2 linked regions of the Gemmatirosa kalamazoonensis genome follow. The protein of the gene in region 1 binds, or shares a complex with, the protein of each later gene. Links are inferred from orthologs where the notes say so. Each region holds a gene or a part of one and is shown in the gene's direction. Other genes may lie near its edges. The genes, in order: dnaN and dnaX.

Region 1 (6,719 bases):
CACGAAGGATAATAGCGGCACTGACCGCCGAGCAGCGGCGACAGGGCCACCTGATAGCCGCGGACGAACAGGATCAGAAGCTTCGACATCGGGCTGTCACTTACGCGGCCGACCCGCCGGCAGGATTCAGCAGCCGCCCGATGTCGCGCGCCGCGCGCTCGATCTGCCGCGCCAGGGCGTCGAACGAGTCGCCGTACGCCTCGACGCGGGCGCGGATGACGACGTCGCTCGGCGGGAGCGTCGGGAGCAGCCGGGTGCGGACGAGCTCGCGCAGGCGGCGCTTGAGGCGGTTCCGGTCCACGGCGGTGTGCTTGTGGCGGGGAACGATGATCCCCACCCGCGGGACGGCCGCCGCGCGCACGCGGACGTCGAGGTGGTCGAGGCGGACGCGCTTCCCCCGCTGCCGCACGGCGTCGAAGTCGGCCGGGCGGGTGAGGCGCCGCTCGCGCGGAAACGCGAACGGCCGGCGAGCGGCCGGCGTGATGCCGAGCGGCTCGCCGGCCGATGGCGGTGCGCCGACTCCCGGGAGGGGCGCCGGCACGGAGCCCGAAGGCTCGTCAGGCGCCGGCGGCGTACTTCGACGGCAGCTGAACGGTCAGGCGCTTCCGCCCCTTCTTGCGGCGGCGGCTGAGGACTTCACGCCCCCACTTGTCGGCCATCCGGGTGCGGAAGCCGTGCGTCCGGATACGACGCTTGTTGCGGGGACGATACGTGGGCTTGCCCATGGGAAAACGCTCCGGCAGGTACTGGTCGAACTTTACGGCGCAGACCGCTAAACGTAGTCGGGGGTTGGAGTTGCGTCAACCGGTGGAGCAGCGGTCGGCGAGCGCGCGGGGGGGAACATCGCACGGGTTCGTGACTCCGGGCAAGTTTCCCACAGGATCGGGGTACTTGTCCACGGATCGGGCGCGATCGCGTTGACTTTTCCACATGGGCGGGGCTACGTTCGCGGCCCCTTTCCCGTCTGCCTCACCCGTTCCGCCCGCATGTCGCTGTCGGCCGCCGAAGTCTGGGAGCGCCTGCTCCTCCGCGCCCGCGCAGAGCTCCCCGAGTCCACGTACCGGACCTGGCTCGAGCCGACGGAAGCACTCGCGCTGGACGGGGACACGATCGTGATCGGCGCGCCGGACCAGTTCGCGGCCGACTGGAACGAGTCGAAGCACGCGGCGCTCCTCGCCTCGTTCGGCCCGGTCGCCCTCGGCCATCCCGTGGCGGTGACGTTCAAGGTGCACGAGGACCGGAAGAAGCGGGCGCAGATGGATTTCCTCGTCGAGCCGCCGCCGGCGCCAGCGCGGGACTCGGGACTCGGGACTCGGGACTCGGGTGCCGGACGAGTCGCGAGTCCCGAGTCCCGAGTCCCGACCCAGCAGCGCGTCGTGTCGGCGCCCCTGAATCCGCGCTACACGTTCGACCACTTCGTGATCGGCAAGTCGAACGACGTCGCGGCGGCGGCGGCGTTAGGCGCGGCGCAGGCGCCGGGGAAGGTCTACAACCCGCTGTTCATCTACGGCGACACGGGGCTCGGCAAGACGCACCTCATCCAGGCCGTCGCGCACGCGCTGCTCGAGCGCAACCCGCACACCCGGGTCACCTACGTGAACACCGAGCAGTTCACGAACGAGTTCGTCGCTGCGATCCAGGGACGCACGACGCTCGACTTCCGCCGCCGCTACCGCGAGACCGACCTGCTGCTCGTCGACGACGTGCAGTTCCTGCGCGGCAAGGAGACGACGCAGGAGGAGTTCTTCCACACGTTCAACGCGATCTACGAGGCCGGGCGGCAGATCTGTCTCACGAGCGACCGCCCGCCGAAGGAGATCCCGGGGCTCGAGGGGCGCCTCGTGTCGCGCTTCGAGTGGGGGATGGTGACGAACGTCGACCTTCCGGAGTTCGAGCACCGCGTCGCGATCCTGCGGAAGAAGGCGGAGCTGGACCACCTGGAGAGCTCCATCCCCGACGAGGTGATCGAGTTCATCGCCGAGCACGTGACGTCGAGCGTGCGCGAGCTGGAGGGGTCGATCATCAAGCTGCTGGCGTTCGCGAGCCTGAAGCACAAGGACATCACGATCGAGCTCGCGCGCGAGGCGCTGCGCGACAAGATCCGCTCGGAGGACGCGATCGGGATCGGGACTCGGGACTCGGGACTCGGGACTCGGGGGGGACTCGGGAGTCGGGTGTACACGGCGTCGCCGACGACGAAGTTCGCGCAGCACGCCGCGCTGTCGGTGATGACGATCCAGCAGATGGTGGCCGCGGAGTGGGGCGTGACGCCGGAGGGGCTGCAGTCGAAGACGCGCACGAAGACGCTGACGACGCCGCGGCAGGTGGCGATGCTGCTGTGCCGCGAGCTGCTCGGCCTCCAGCTCGTGGAGATCGGCAACGCGTTCGGCGGGCGCGACCACTCGACGGTGATCCACTCGCTGGAGCGCGCGGCGGAGATGATCGGCGAGGACGAGCGGTTCCGGGCGCGTGTGGAGAAGGTCCGCGGGATGTTGGAAACGCTGCGCACCTGACGGTCGTTCTCCACAGCACTCCGCGGATCTCCACGCGCGGCCGATCGGTGGGGGCGTCGGCGCCCGGGTTTCTCCCCGCGGCGGCGGTTCTCCACGCCGGAGTCCACACCGGTTCCCACGGCGGAAGTCGGTACGCCGACGGGAGTTCCGGGATCTGTCGACGAGTCCACAGACTCTACTGCTGTTGCTGGTCTTTCTATATCAAGAACAGCATTACAGCAGAACGACGTTGTCGACAGGATGAACGGGACGGACAGGATGGAAAGACGACGAAGCGCACTCTGTTGTTGGGGTCCATCCTGGCCGTCCGGCTCATCCTGTCCAAACCGCCCCGGCGGCGCTTAGTATTCGCCCCGGACGACCCCGGTCCTCCCCAGAAACCCGTCCTGTCCCAGTCTCGATGCGCTTCACGATCTCACGGGAGAAGTTGCAGGAAGGCCTCGGCGCCGTCGCGGCGAGCATCCCGGCCAAGACGACGCTCCCGGTGCTCTCCAACATCCTCCTCGAGACCACCGAGCGGGGGATCCGCCTGTCCGGGACGGACCTCGACATCGCCGTGAGCACGGAGGTGGCGGCCGACGTGGAGACGGCGGGCGCGATCACGATCCCGGCGAAGAAGCTGAGCGAGATCGCGCGCGAGCTGCCGCCGTCGCCGGTGAAGGTGGCGGCCGCCGGCGAGCAGCGGGTGACGCTCGAGTGCGGCCGGTCGCGGTTCAAGCTGTTAGGCCTGCCGAAGGACGAGTTTCCGGCGTTCCCCGGCGTGAAGTTCGATCAGAGCTGGCGGGTGAAGAGCGGCGAGCTGCAGCAGCTCATCACGCACACGGCGTTCGCGGTGAGCACGGAGGAGAGCCGCCCGATCCTGAACGGCGTGCTCTGGGAGCTGCGCCCGGATCGCATGCGCATGGTGGCGACGAACGGGCACCGGCTGGCGAAGATGGAGGTGCCGATCGCGTCGGCCGGCGCGCCGAGCGGCGATCTCATCGTGCCGCCGAAGGCGCTGGAGCAGATCCGCCGGCTCTTCCCCGCCGACGAGGACCTCGAGATCGCGCGCGGCGACAACCACCTCGGCTTCCGCTCGCCGCTGACGAGCGTGTTCACGCGCCTGATCGAGGGGCCGTATCCCCCGTACGAGCAGGTGATCCCGAAGGACAACGACAAGGTCGCCGTCGCGGACAAGGGATCGCTGACGTCGGCGCTGAAGCGCATGTCGGTGATCGCCTCGGACCAGACGCACCGCATCCGGCTGTCGTTCAACGCGGGGATGCTGAAGTTCTCGGTGCAGACGCCGGACCTCGGCGAGGCGCAGGACGAGCTGCCGATCCGCTACGATGGCGATCCGCTCGACATCGGGTTCAACGCGGCGTACCTGCTCGAGATCCTGCGCTACATGCCGTCGGAGGAAGTGAAGCTGACGTTCAAGGCGCCGGAGCGCGCGGCCACGGTGGAGCCGGAGGGGTGGGACAATCCGGCGAAGTATCTGTGCCTCGTGATGCCGCTGCGCCTGATGGACTGACGGTGCCCGCGCGTTAGGCGCGCGGTGAGCGCCACCTCCGCACCGGAGCCGCCCGCGATTCTGGTCGTCACCGGCGCGTCGGGTGCGGGCAAGTCGACGCTGGTCCGCGGCCTCGCCGCGCTCGGGCTGCGGGGGGTGGGCTGCTACGAGCTCGACACGATGGGCATCCCGTCCGAGGCGGAGATCGCTGCACGCTTCGGCGGCGGCGAGGGATTCCAGGCGTGGGCGCTCGACACGTGGATCGAGCGCCTCGCGCGCAACGACGACCGCGTCGCGGTGGCGGTGCTCGACGGGTCGGTGCGCCCGCGGGCGGCGCGGGACACGCTCGCGCGGCACGGGATCGTACGCGGGGCGGTGGTGCTCGTCGACTGCGCGTACGCCGAGCGTAACGCGCGCCTGCGGGGATCGCGCGGGCAGCCGGAGCTCGCCACGGCGCAGATGGACGCGTGGGCAGCGTACCTGCGCGGCCAGGCCGACGCGCTGGACGTGCCGGTGCTGGACACGACGGCCACGGAGCCCGCCGTCGGTGTCGCGGCGCTCGAAGGGCACGTCGCTCGTCTGCGCGACGCCGGCTGAGGAGTCGTTAGGCACTCACCTGCCGAGGTGCGATGCTTCACTCGAGAGCAGCCAGCAACTGGGTGGACCGCGGCGCGCCGCCGACGCCCGGCAGCGCTCGACGACGAGGTAGCCTTCTTCCGGGTGCGGATGCCGCGGTCGCTGCTGCTCGCCAAGGCGCTGGAGCATCACGCGCATCACCGGGGCAGGTGGCCGTCCACCTGCGATTGGCCGGCATCACGCCGCCTAGCCAGCGGCTGTTCTGAGGGTCGCACACATGTCCGCCTCCGACGCGAGCGGTCGAATCGGTCGACGGGAGTTCCTGACACGCTCGGCGTTAGGCGCCGCGGCGCTCGCGCTGCCGCGCGCGCCCGCTGCCGCGATGTTCGTATCGCTCCCGCCGTGGGCAGTGGCCCGCGGCGTCGTGTGGCCCGAGCAGGCCCGGCTCGCGGCGCGCGTCGGATACGCAGGCATCGACTGGGCGTTCGGACCGGCGAAGACCGCCGGCGTCGAGGCCACGCGGGCGCTGCTGGCCGAGCTGGCGATCGTGCCCACCATCACCAACCTGCCGATGCAGGGCACGCTCGGCCCCGACGAGGCGGCGTTCGCGGCGCAGCTACCGACGCTGGACCAGGACGCGGCGTTCTGCCGCGCGATCGGGTGCAGTCGCTTTCAGCTCGTGCTGGGCGCCACGACGCCTAACGGACAGCCGAAGGCCGAGCACTGGGCGCGCGTGCGGCGCCGCCTGTCGGCGGTGGCCGCGGTGCTCGCGCCGCACGACGTGCGGCTGGGCCTCGAGTTCCTCGGACCGCGCGTGTTCCGCCGGCGCCGCGAAGGTACGCCGCCCGACGCCCCGCCGCCGGTGCCCTTCGTGTGGACGCTGCCCGAGACGCTCGCGCTCTGCGAGGCGTCGGGGCCCAACGTCGGCGTGACGCTCGACGCGTGGCACTGGCATCACGCGGGCGGCACGACGACTGACATCCGCGCGGCGAGCGCGTCGCGCATCGTCCATGTCCACGTTTCGGATGCCCGAGCGATGCCGCCCGACGACGTGCGCGACGACATGCGGCTGCTCCCGGGCGAGGGCGTGATCGATCTGGTCGGTTTCTTCCAGGCGCTCGCGGCGATCGGGTATCGGGGCGGCGTGGCGCCCGAGACGATCGGCCCGCGCATTCCCGATGGGATGTCGCCCGAGGACAGCGCCCGCCTGGCCCTCGAGGCCACCATGGCGGTCCTGAGGAGGGCGGGCGTGACATGAGCACCGTTCGCGTTGCGCTCGCCAACATCCACCCCGCGACCACCCGCGACGAATCGGTCACCCTGGCGCGCGCGGCCATCGAGCGCGCCTCTGCCGCGCGGGCCGACATCGTCTGCTTCCCGGAGTGCTACGTGCCCGGCTACCGCACACCCGGTAGCACGCTCCCGCCGCCCGACGAGGCGTTCCTCGCGCGCGCGTGGTCGAGCATCGCGGAGTCGGCCGCCGCCGCGAACGTGGCGGTGGTGTTAGGCACCGAGCGGCTCGTCGACGGCGCGCCTCGTATCACGGCGCTCGTCGTCGACCGGGACGGCACGCTCCTCGGCTTCCAGGACAAGGTGCAGCTCGACCCGTCGGAGGAGAGCCTCTTCTCGCCGGGGAGCGAGCGGCGGTGCTTCACGATCGGCGTGCTGACGTTCGGCATCGCGATCTGCCACGAAGGGTGGCGCTACCCGGAGACGGTACGCTGGGCGGCGCGGCGCGGTGCGCAGGTGGTGTTCCACCCGCACTTCCACGAGGCGGAGCCGGGCAGCTTCCGTCCGACGTCGTTCGACGACCCGCGCAACACGTTCCACGAGAAGGCGATGCTCTGCCGCGCGGCGGAGAACGGCTGCTGGTTCGCCAGCGTGAACGTCGCGAGCGATGGATCGCCGACGACGTCGGCGATCGTCAGACCGGACGGGACGCTGCTGGCGTGGCAGCCGTACGGCACGGACGGGCTGCTCGTGGCGGACCTCGACCTCGACGCGGCGACGGGGCTGCTCGCGTCGCGCTGTCGTTCGGCGTGACCGCTCGGCCGTTAGGACACGGCGCGCTCGTGGGTCGATCGACCCGGTCGCGCGGCGTGCGCGCGTCGCATCGTTCGGCGCTCCTCATCGATCCG
Region 2 (6,662 bases), 2.1 Mb from region 1 along the record:
CGACGAAGGACACGCTGATCGTCGACCGGCCGACCGTGGGATCGAAGAAGACGGCGGTGAAGGTCCCCACGGTGGACGTGAAGTCGCCCAGCACGAACGCGAAGAAGCCCTGAGCAGTGCGTGAGGTGCGGGTCGGATCCCGTCGTCGTGCGGCTCGACTAGCTTGTGCCGCATGACGACGACTCCGTCCGCAGCCCCGATCGATCTTCGCAGCGATACCGTCACCAAGCCCACTCCCGCGATGCGGCGCGCCATGGCCGACGCGGAGGTGGGCGACGACGTGCTCGACGGCGACCCGACCGTGCGACGCCTCGAGGCGCGCGCGTGCGAGCTGCTGGGCAAGGAACGCGCGCTGTTCTTCCCGACGGGCACGATGGCGAACCAGACCGCGCTCTGGCTGCTCGCTCGTCGCGGCACCGAGATCCTGCTCGACGGCGCCTCGCACATCATGGACTGGGAGCACGCCGCCGCCGCCGCGCTCGTCGGCGTGCAGGTGCGGCCCGTCGCGCTCCGCCCCGGCCGGCGGGTGATCGACGCCGCGGCGGTCGCCGACACGGCCTCGGTGCACGCGACGCGGGCGAGCCTGGTGTGCGTGGAGAACACGCACAACGGCGCCGGCGGCGTGCTGACGAGCGCTTCGGAGCTCGACGCGATCGCCGACGTCGCGCGCGCGCACCGACTGCCCATGCACCTCGACGGCGCGCGGCTGTGGAACGCCGCGGTCGCGACCGGTGCGTCGGAGGCGCGGCTCGCCGCGTCGTCGACCACGGTGATGGTGTCGTTCTCGAAGGGGCTCGGCGCGCCCGTCGGCGCGGTGCTCGCCGGGCCCGCCGCGGCGATGGCGGACGCCGTCGCCGTGCGTCGACGGCTCGGCGGCGGCATGCGGCAGTCGGGCGTGCTCGCCGCGGCCGCGCTGCACGGCCTCACGCACCACCGTGAGCGCCTCGCCGAGGACCACGCGAACGCGCAGGCGCTCGCACGCGCGATCGACGGTGCGGGTGGCGCGCGCGCGGTGACGCCGGAGACCAACATCGTGATGATCGATCTGCCGCAGCCCACGGCGACGTCGGTGCTCGACCGCGCGCGCGCGCTCGGCGTGCTGCTCTCGTTCTGGACGCCGACGCGCGTGCGTGCGGTGACGCACCTTGACGTCGACGCAGCCGGCGTGCGGCGTGCGGCCGACGCCATCGCGCGTGCGCTCGAGGCCGAACACGCCTCCGCGGCTTGAGTGAGACCGGGCGCTCGACTAACTTACGGGTGCTCCAGGTCCCGGAGGGCGCGAGCCCGCTAACCCGGTCAGGACCCCGCAGGTAGCAGCCGCGTGTGGTGTCTCACGTAGCTCCGTCAGACCTGGAGTATCCGGCCGGCAGCCGTCCCCACGGGAGGCGCCGGCCGGTTCGCGTTTCGGGGTGGCGCGCCGCACGCTGGCGACGGTCTCGCCCGTCCGCGAGATTCCGCGAGCCCGCCTCGTCTCTCGCTCCACGCTCCTCGCTGCCCTCCGATGGCCCTCGCCCTCGCGCGAAAGTACCGCCCGAAGTCGTTCTCCGAGGTCGCGGTCCAGTCGCACGTCTCGAACACGCTGAAGGGGGCGATCGCGCGCGGCCGCGTGGCGCACGGCTACCTGCTGTGCGGCCCGCGCGGCACCGGGAAGACGACGCTCGCCCGCGTGCTCGCGATGGCGCTCAACTGCGAGGTGCGCGGCGCGAAGGGCGACGGTGAGCCGTGCGGCGAGTGCGCGAGCTGCCGCCGCATCTGGAGCGGCGCGTCGAGCCTCGACGTCGTGGAGATCGATGCGGCGAGCAATCGCAGCGTCGACGACGCGCGCGAGCTGCGCGAGCGCGCGATGTATGCGCCCACCGGCGAGGACCGCTACAAGGTCTACATCGTCGACGAGGCGCACATGCTCACGCGCGAGGCGTGGAACGCGCTGCTCAAGGTGCTCGAGGAGCCGCCGCCGCGCGTCGTGTTCGTGTTCGCCACCACCGAGCCGCAGAAGATCGCGCAGACCGCGGCGCCGATCCTCAGCCGGCTACAGCGCTTCGACCTGCGCCGCATCGGCCCGGCCGAGATCCGCGAGCGCCTCACTGCCGTGCTGACGGCCGAAGGCGTGTCGTTCGAGCCGGAAGCGTTAGGCATGATCGCCCGTGCCGCCGACGGCGGCCTGCGCGACGCGCTGTCGCTCACCGACCAGGTCCTCTCGCTCGGCGCCGACGCGCGCGTCACGACGGACCGCGTCGCCGAGGCGTTAGGCCTCGTGCCCGAGGACGAGTACCTCGCGATCCTCGACCTCGTCGCCGCTCGGCGCGCGGGCGACGTGTTCGCTGCGGTGGCGCGCCTCGCCGACGCGGGCGTCGACTTCACGCTCTTCCTCGCCGGCCTCGGCGACGTGCTGCGCGCGCTGCTCGCCACCGCGCTCGGCGGGACGGCGCCGGACCTCAGCGAGCGGCTGCGACAGGCGCTCGACGAGCGCCGCGAGCGCATCGCGCCGGCCGATCTGCTGCGCATGCTGCAGCTCCTCGTCGAGGCGGAGCCGCGCTTCCGCCGCAGCGGTCAGCAGCGCCTCCTGCTCGAGACGCTGCTCGTCCGCTTCGCGCTCATGGACCGCGCGGTCGATCTCGAGTCGGTGCTGCGCGAGCTCGGTGGCGCGCCGACGCCGAGTGGCTCGGCCGCCGGCGGCGCCCGGCGCTCGGTTCCATCCACCGCGGTCGAGACGCCCGCGCCGCCGCCACGCCGTGCCGCGCCGCCGCCGAGCGCCCAACCCGCTCCGCGGCCGCAGCCCGAGTCACGCGCCACGGGCTCCGCATTCGGCGACTGGGCGCCGCCCGAGCCGCCCCCCGAGGCGAGCGCCGCTCCCGCACGCGCCGCCGGCACGACGGTCCTCGAGCGCCCGGCACCGCCGCGCGCGACGAGCGCGGCACCGGTGGTCGACGTGCACACGCTGGCCGAGCGTTGGGAGGAGGTCGTGGAGCAGGCGCGCAGCACGCGTCCGCTCGTCGGCACCGCGCTCGCCGCCACGCTCCCCGTCGCGATCGCCGCGAGCGGCGTCGTGACGGTGGAGCTGCAGGAAGCGAACGACGCGCACGTGTTCGCGCTGGAGAGCGGCCGCGACGACGTGCTCACCGCGCTGCGCCTCGTCGTGCCCAACGCGTCGCGCCTCGTCGTCCGCGCCCCGGACTCGCCGGCGCCGGTGGAGCGCCTCACTACGGAGAGCGTGCGCGCGGAGCGCATGGCGTCGCTCGCGAAGCGCGACCCCACGCTTGGCGCGGCGATCTCCGAGCTCGATCTCGACCTCCTCGATTGAGCGGGATGTCCGGTGTCGAGCCCCGGCGAGCGCGAGGCCTTCGTGCGTGAACCGCAGAGGACGCAGAGGACGCAGAGCAAACCAACGAGAATTGGTTCCCCTCTGCGTCCTCTGCGTCCTCTGCGGTTCAATGCTCCCAGTGCCGCACCCGATTCCGCAGCATCCGCTTCCGCTGTTATCGTTCAGCCATGACCGATTTCATGAAGCTCATGCAGCAAGCCCAGGAGATGCAGGGGCGGCTGCAGCAGATGCAGGATGCGCTGGAGCACCAGACGGTCACCGGCAGCGCCGGCGGCGGCATGGTCTCCGTCGAGGCGGACGGCAAGGGCACCGTGCGCAAGGTCACGATCGACAAGAGCGTCGTGAACCCGGACGACGTCGAGATGCTCGAGGACCTCGTGCTCGTCGCCGTCTCCGACGCGCAGAAGAAGGCCGCCGAGGCACAGCAGGCCCAGATGGGACAGATCACGGGCGGGCTCGATCTCCCGTTCCAGCTCCCGTTCTGAGTTGTCCGCGATCGACGAGCTGGCCACGGAGCTCTCGAAGCTCCCCGGCATCGGGCGCAAGACGGCGCTGCGGCTCACGTACTACCTGCTGAAGCAGCGCCCCGAGCAGAGCCGCCGGCTCGCCGACGCGCTCATGACGCTCGCCGAACGCGTGCGGCCGTGCGCGCGCTGCTTCAACCTCTCCGAGGACGAGCTCTGCGCGGTGTGTCGCGACCCGCGGCGCGACCCGACCGTCATCTGCGCCGTCGAGGAGGCGTCCGACATCGGCGCCATCGAGCGCACGGGCGAGTATCGGGGGCTGTACCACGTCCTCGGCGGCCGCCTCTCGCCGCTCGACGGCGTCACGCCCGAGGACCTCACGATCGGCGCCCTCACCGATCGCGCGCGGCACGACGAGGTGCGCGAGGTGATCCTCGCCACGAATCCGAGCCTCGAGGGCGAGGCCACGGCGCTGTTCGTCCAGCGCGCGCTCGCCGCCGCCACCGGCGGCCGCGTCGCCGTGACGCGGATCGCGCGTGGGCTGCCGGTCGGCGGGGACCTGGAGTACGCCGACGGGGTCACGATCGCGCAGGCGCTGTCTGCCCGCCGGGAGATGGCGTGAGCTTCGGGGGCACGCGCGTCGCGGTCGTCCCCCGGCGTGGACGGCGGAGGCGGCGCCGCGCTCGTGCGCACGGCTCGACGCGTCTCGCTCCGACGGCGCTCGCTCCGACGGCCCTCGCCGCGCTGGGGTTCATCGGGGGGATCGCCGTCGGCGCCGCGCTCTGGAGCCGGCTGCTCGACGTCAACCGCCGGGGGCTGTTCAGCCACCACCCGGTGCGCCGATTCGCGGCAATCAGTTACCTCGGGGCCCGTCCGAGCGTTGATACCGTGCGGCTGCTCCGCGATTACATCGCCTGGGAGCCGCACCCGCTGCTGCGCCGCCGGGCGCGGCGGGTACTGCGCGCGGTGGAAGAGCTGCTGGAGCGGCACGGACCCTAGGACTCACGAGATGGCGGCAGGCGCGGCGAGTTGGTCGTTCACCGAGGACGACTTCCAGGCGATCACCGGATCGCTCCAGCGGTTCCTCTACGAGAGCAACTCGCGCTGCGCGCTGCTCGTCGACCGGGCGGGGCAGCTCGTCGCGACGATCGGTGAGGCGCCCGCGTTCGACGCGACGGCGTTCGCGTCGCTCACCGCGGCCGACTTCAGCGCGAACGACCAGCTCGCGCGGCTCATCGGGGAACGCGACTTCACGACGCTGTTCCACCAGGGCGAGCGCGAGTCGATGTTCCTCGCCGACGTCGCGCGCCGCATCATCCTCGTCGTGCTGTTCGACAACCGCGCGACGCTCGGCCTCGTGAAGCTGAAGCTGAAGGGCGTCGTCGACGAGCTCTCGCGCGTGTTCGAGGGTGTCTTCGCGCGCGCCACCGCCCCCGGCGCCGCCCCGCACACCGGCGGGCTCGCGCGCTCGCTCGGCGTCGCCCCGGCCGACCTGCTCGCGGGCGCCGAGGACGAGATCGACCGACTCTTCTCGTAGGAGACGCGTACCGATGTCGATGATCAACTACGCGTCGCGCGAGATCAACTGCAAGATCGTGTACTACGGTCCTGGTCTCGGCGGCAAGACGACGAACCTCGAACACATCTACGGCAAGGTCAATCCGGACACGCGCGGGAAGCTCATCTCGCTCGCCACGGAGACCGAGCGCACGCTGTTCTTCGATTTCCTGCCCGTCGATCTCGGCGAGATCCGCGGCTTCCGCACCCGCTTCCACCTCTACACGGTGCCGGGGCAGGTGTACTACAACGCGAGCCGCAAGCTGATTCTGAAGGGCGTCGACGGCGTCGTGTTCGTGGCCGACTCGCAGGTCGATCGCGCGGAAGCGAACCAGGAGTCGATGCAGAACCTGTACGACAACATGGCGGAGCACGGGTACGACCTGACGCAGCTCCCGTTCGTCGTGCAGTACAACAAGCGCGACCTGCCCAACGCGGCGCCGGTGGAGGAGCTCGAGGCGATGCTGAATCCCGGGTGGGAAGTCGCGGAGCCGACGCGCTGCCGGCCGATGCCCAACCCGTTCCAGCCGGGCACGATGCTCGTCGAGCGGCTGCCGAGCGGGGAATGGTGGGAGCGCGTGCCGTCGTTCGAGGCGATCGCCTCCACCGGCGAGGGCGTGTTCGACACGCTGAAGGCGGTCGCGAAGCTCGTCATCAAGTCGCTCGGCTGATTATCTTCACGCGGTCCACGATCCGGCGATCGACGTCCCGACCGCGCAGCCCGTGAACCTTCCGAACGCGATCACCGCCGCACGCATCGCAGTGGCGCCGCTGATCGCGCTGCTGCCGCTGACGCCGTCGCCGACCGCACGCCTCGCGGCGTTCGTGCTCTACGTCACGGCGGCGGTCACGGACTACTGGGACGGGCACCTCGCGCGCACGCGCAACCTCGTCACGGATCTCGGCCGCCTGCTCGATCCGCTCGCCGACAAGGCGCTGCTCGTGGCGACGCTCGTGCCGATGTACGCGCTGCAGCGCGGCCCGCTCCTCGACGTCTCCGCCGGCTCGACGCCGAGCGCCGGTGACCTGCGCTTCGTGACGCCGTTGGGCGCCGCGGGGCTGCCGCTCTGGATCGTGATCGTGGTGCTCGGCCGCGAGCTGTTCATGACGGTGTTCCGTCAGTACGCGAAGCGGCGCGGCGTCGTCATCTCGGCCATCGGTCCGGCGAAGTGGAAGACGACGTTCCAGTCGATCTGGGTCGGGTCGGCGTACGCGTGGTTCTACGCGCTCACGCTCGCCGAGCGCGAGGCGTGGGTGGGCCGGTCGCCGTTCTACGCGTTCTCGCTGCTGAATGGCATCGTCGGGGGGCTCGCGATGTG

Evidence for each region.
Region 2: the proteins of dnaN (region 1) and dnaX are in contact, whole or in part, in a cryo-EM structure (PDB 8GIZ), measured with the Escherichia coli proteins. The link is inferred for Gemmatirosa kalamazoonensis from one-to-one orthologs.

What each region holds. Positions count from the first base shown.
Region 1 is NZ_CP007128.1:1,208,274-1,214,992, forward strand. The notes cover bases 2,061-4,969. They hold dnaN (DNA polymerase III subunit beta), read left to right. Parts: upstream 2,061-2,913; coding sequence 2,914-4,026; downstream 4,027-4,969. Other genes in these bases: dnaA (chromosomal replication initiator protein DnaA), read left to right, coding at 2,061-2,513; J421_RS05360 (P-loop NTPase family protein), read left to right, coding at 4,051-4,602; J421_RS05365 (sugar phosphate isomerase/epimerase family protein), read left to right, coding at 4,859-4,969. Outside these bases: membrane protein insertion efficiency factor YidD, read right to left, coding at 1-89; rnpA (ribonuclease P protein component), read right to left, coding at 101-541; rpmH (50S ribosomal protein L34), read right to left, coding at 558-725; more of dnaA, read left to right, coding at 987-2,060; more of J421_RS05365, read left to right, coding at 4,970-5,839; J421_RS05370 (carbon-nitrogen hydrolase family protein), read left to right, coding at 5,836-6,624. UniProt on the Escherichia coli protein: Confers DNA tethering and processivity to DNA polymerases and other proteins. Acts as a clamp, forming a ring around DNA (a reaction catalyzed by the clamp-loading complex) which diffuses in an ATP-independent manner freely and bidirectionally along dsDNA.
Region 2 is NZ_CP007128.1:3,340,227-3,346,888, forward strand. The notes cover bases 1,050-3,901. They hold dnaX (DNA polymerase III subunit gamma/tau), read left to right. Parts: upstream 1,050-1,501; coding sequence 1,502-3,301; downstream 3,302-3,901. Other genes in these bases: J421_RS14420 (threonine aldolase family protein), read left to right, coding at 1,050-1,228; J421_RS14435 (YbaB/EbfC family nucleoid-associated protein), read left to right, coding at 3,490-3,807; recR (recombination mediator RecR), read left to right, coding at 3,809-3,901. Outside these bases: J421_RS14415 (hypothetical protein), read left to right, coding at 1-113; more of J421_RS14420, read left to right, coding at 173-1,049; more of recR, read left to right, coding at 3,902-4,408; J421_RS14445 (hypothetical protein), read left to right, coding at 4,405-4,785; J421_RS14450 (roadblock/LC7 domain-containing protein), read left to right, coding at 4,796-5,323; J421_RS14455 (GTP-binding protein), read left to right, coding at 5,337-6,014; J421_RS14460 (CDP-alcohol phosphatidyltransferase family protein), read left to right, coding at 6,067-6,662. UniProt on the Escherichia coli protein: Part of the beta sliding clamp loading complex, which hydrolyzes ATP to load the beta clamp onto primed DNA to form the DNA replication pre-initiation complex.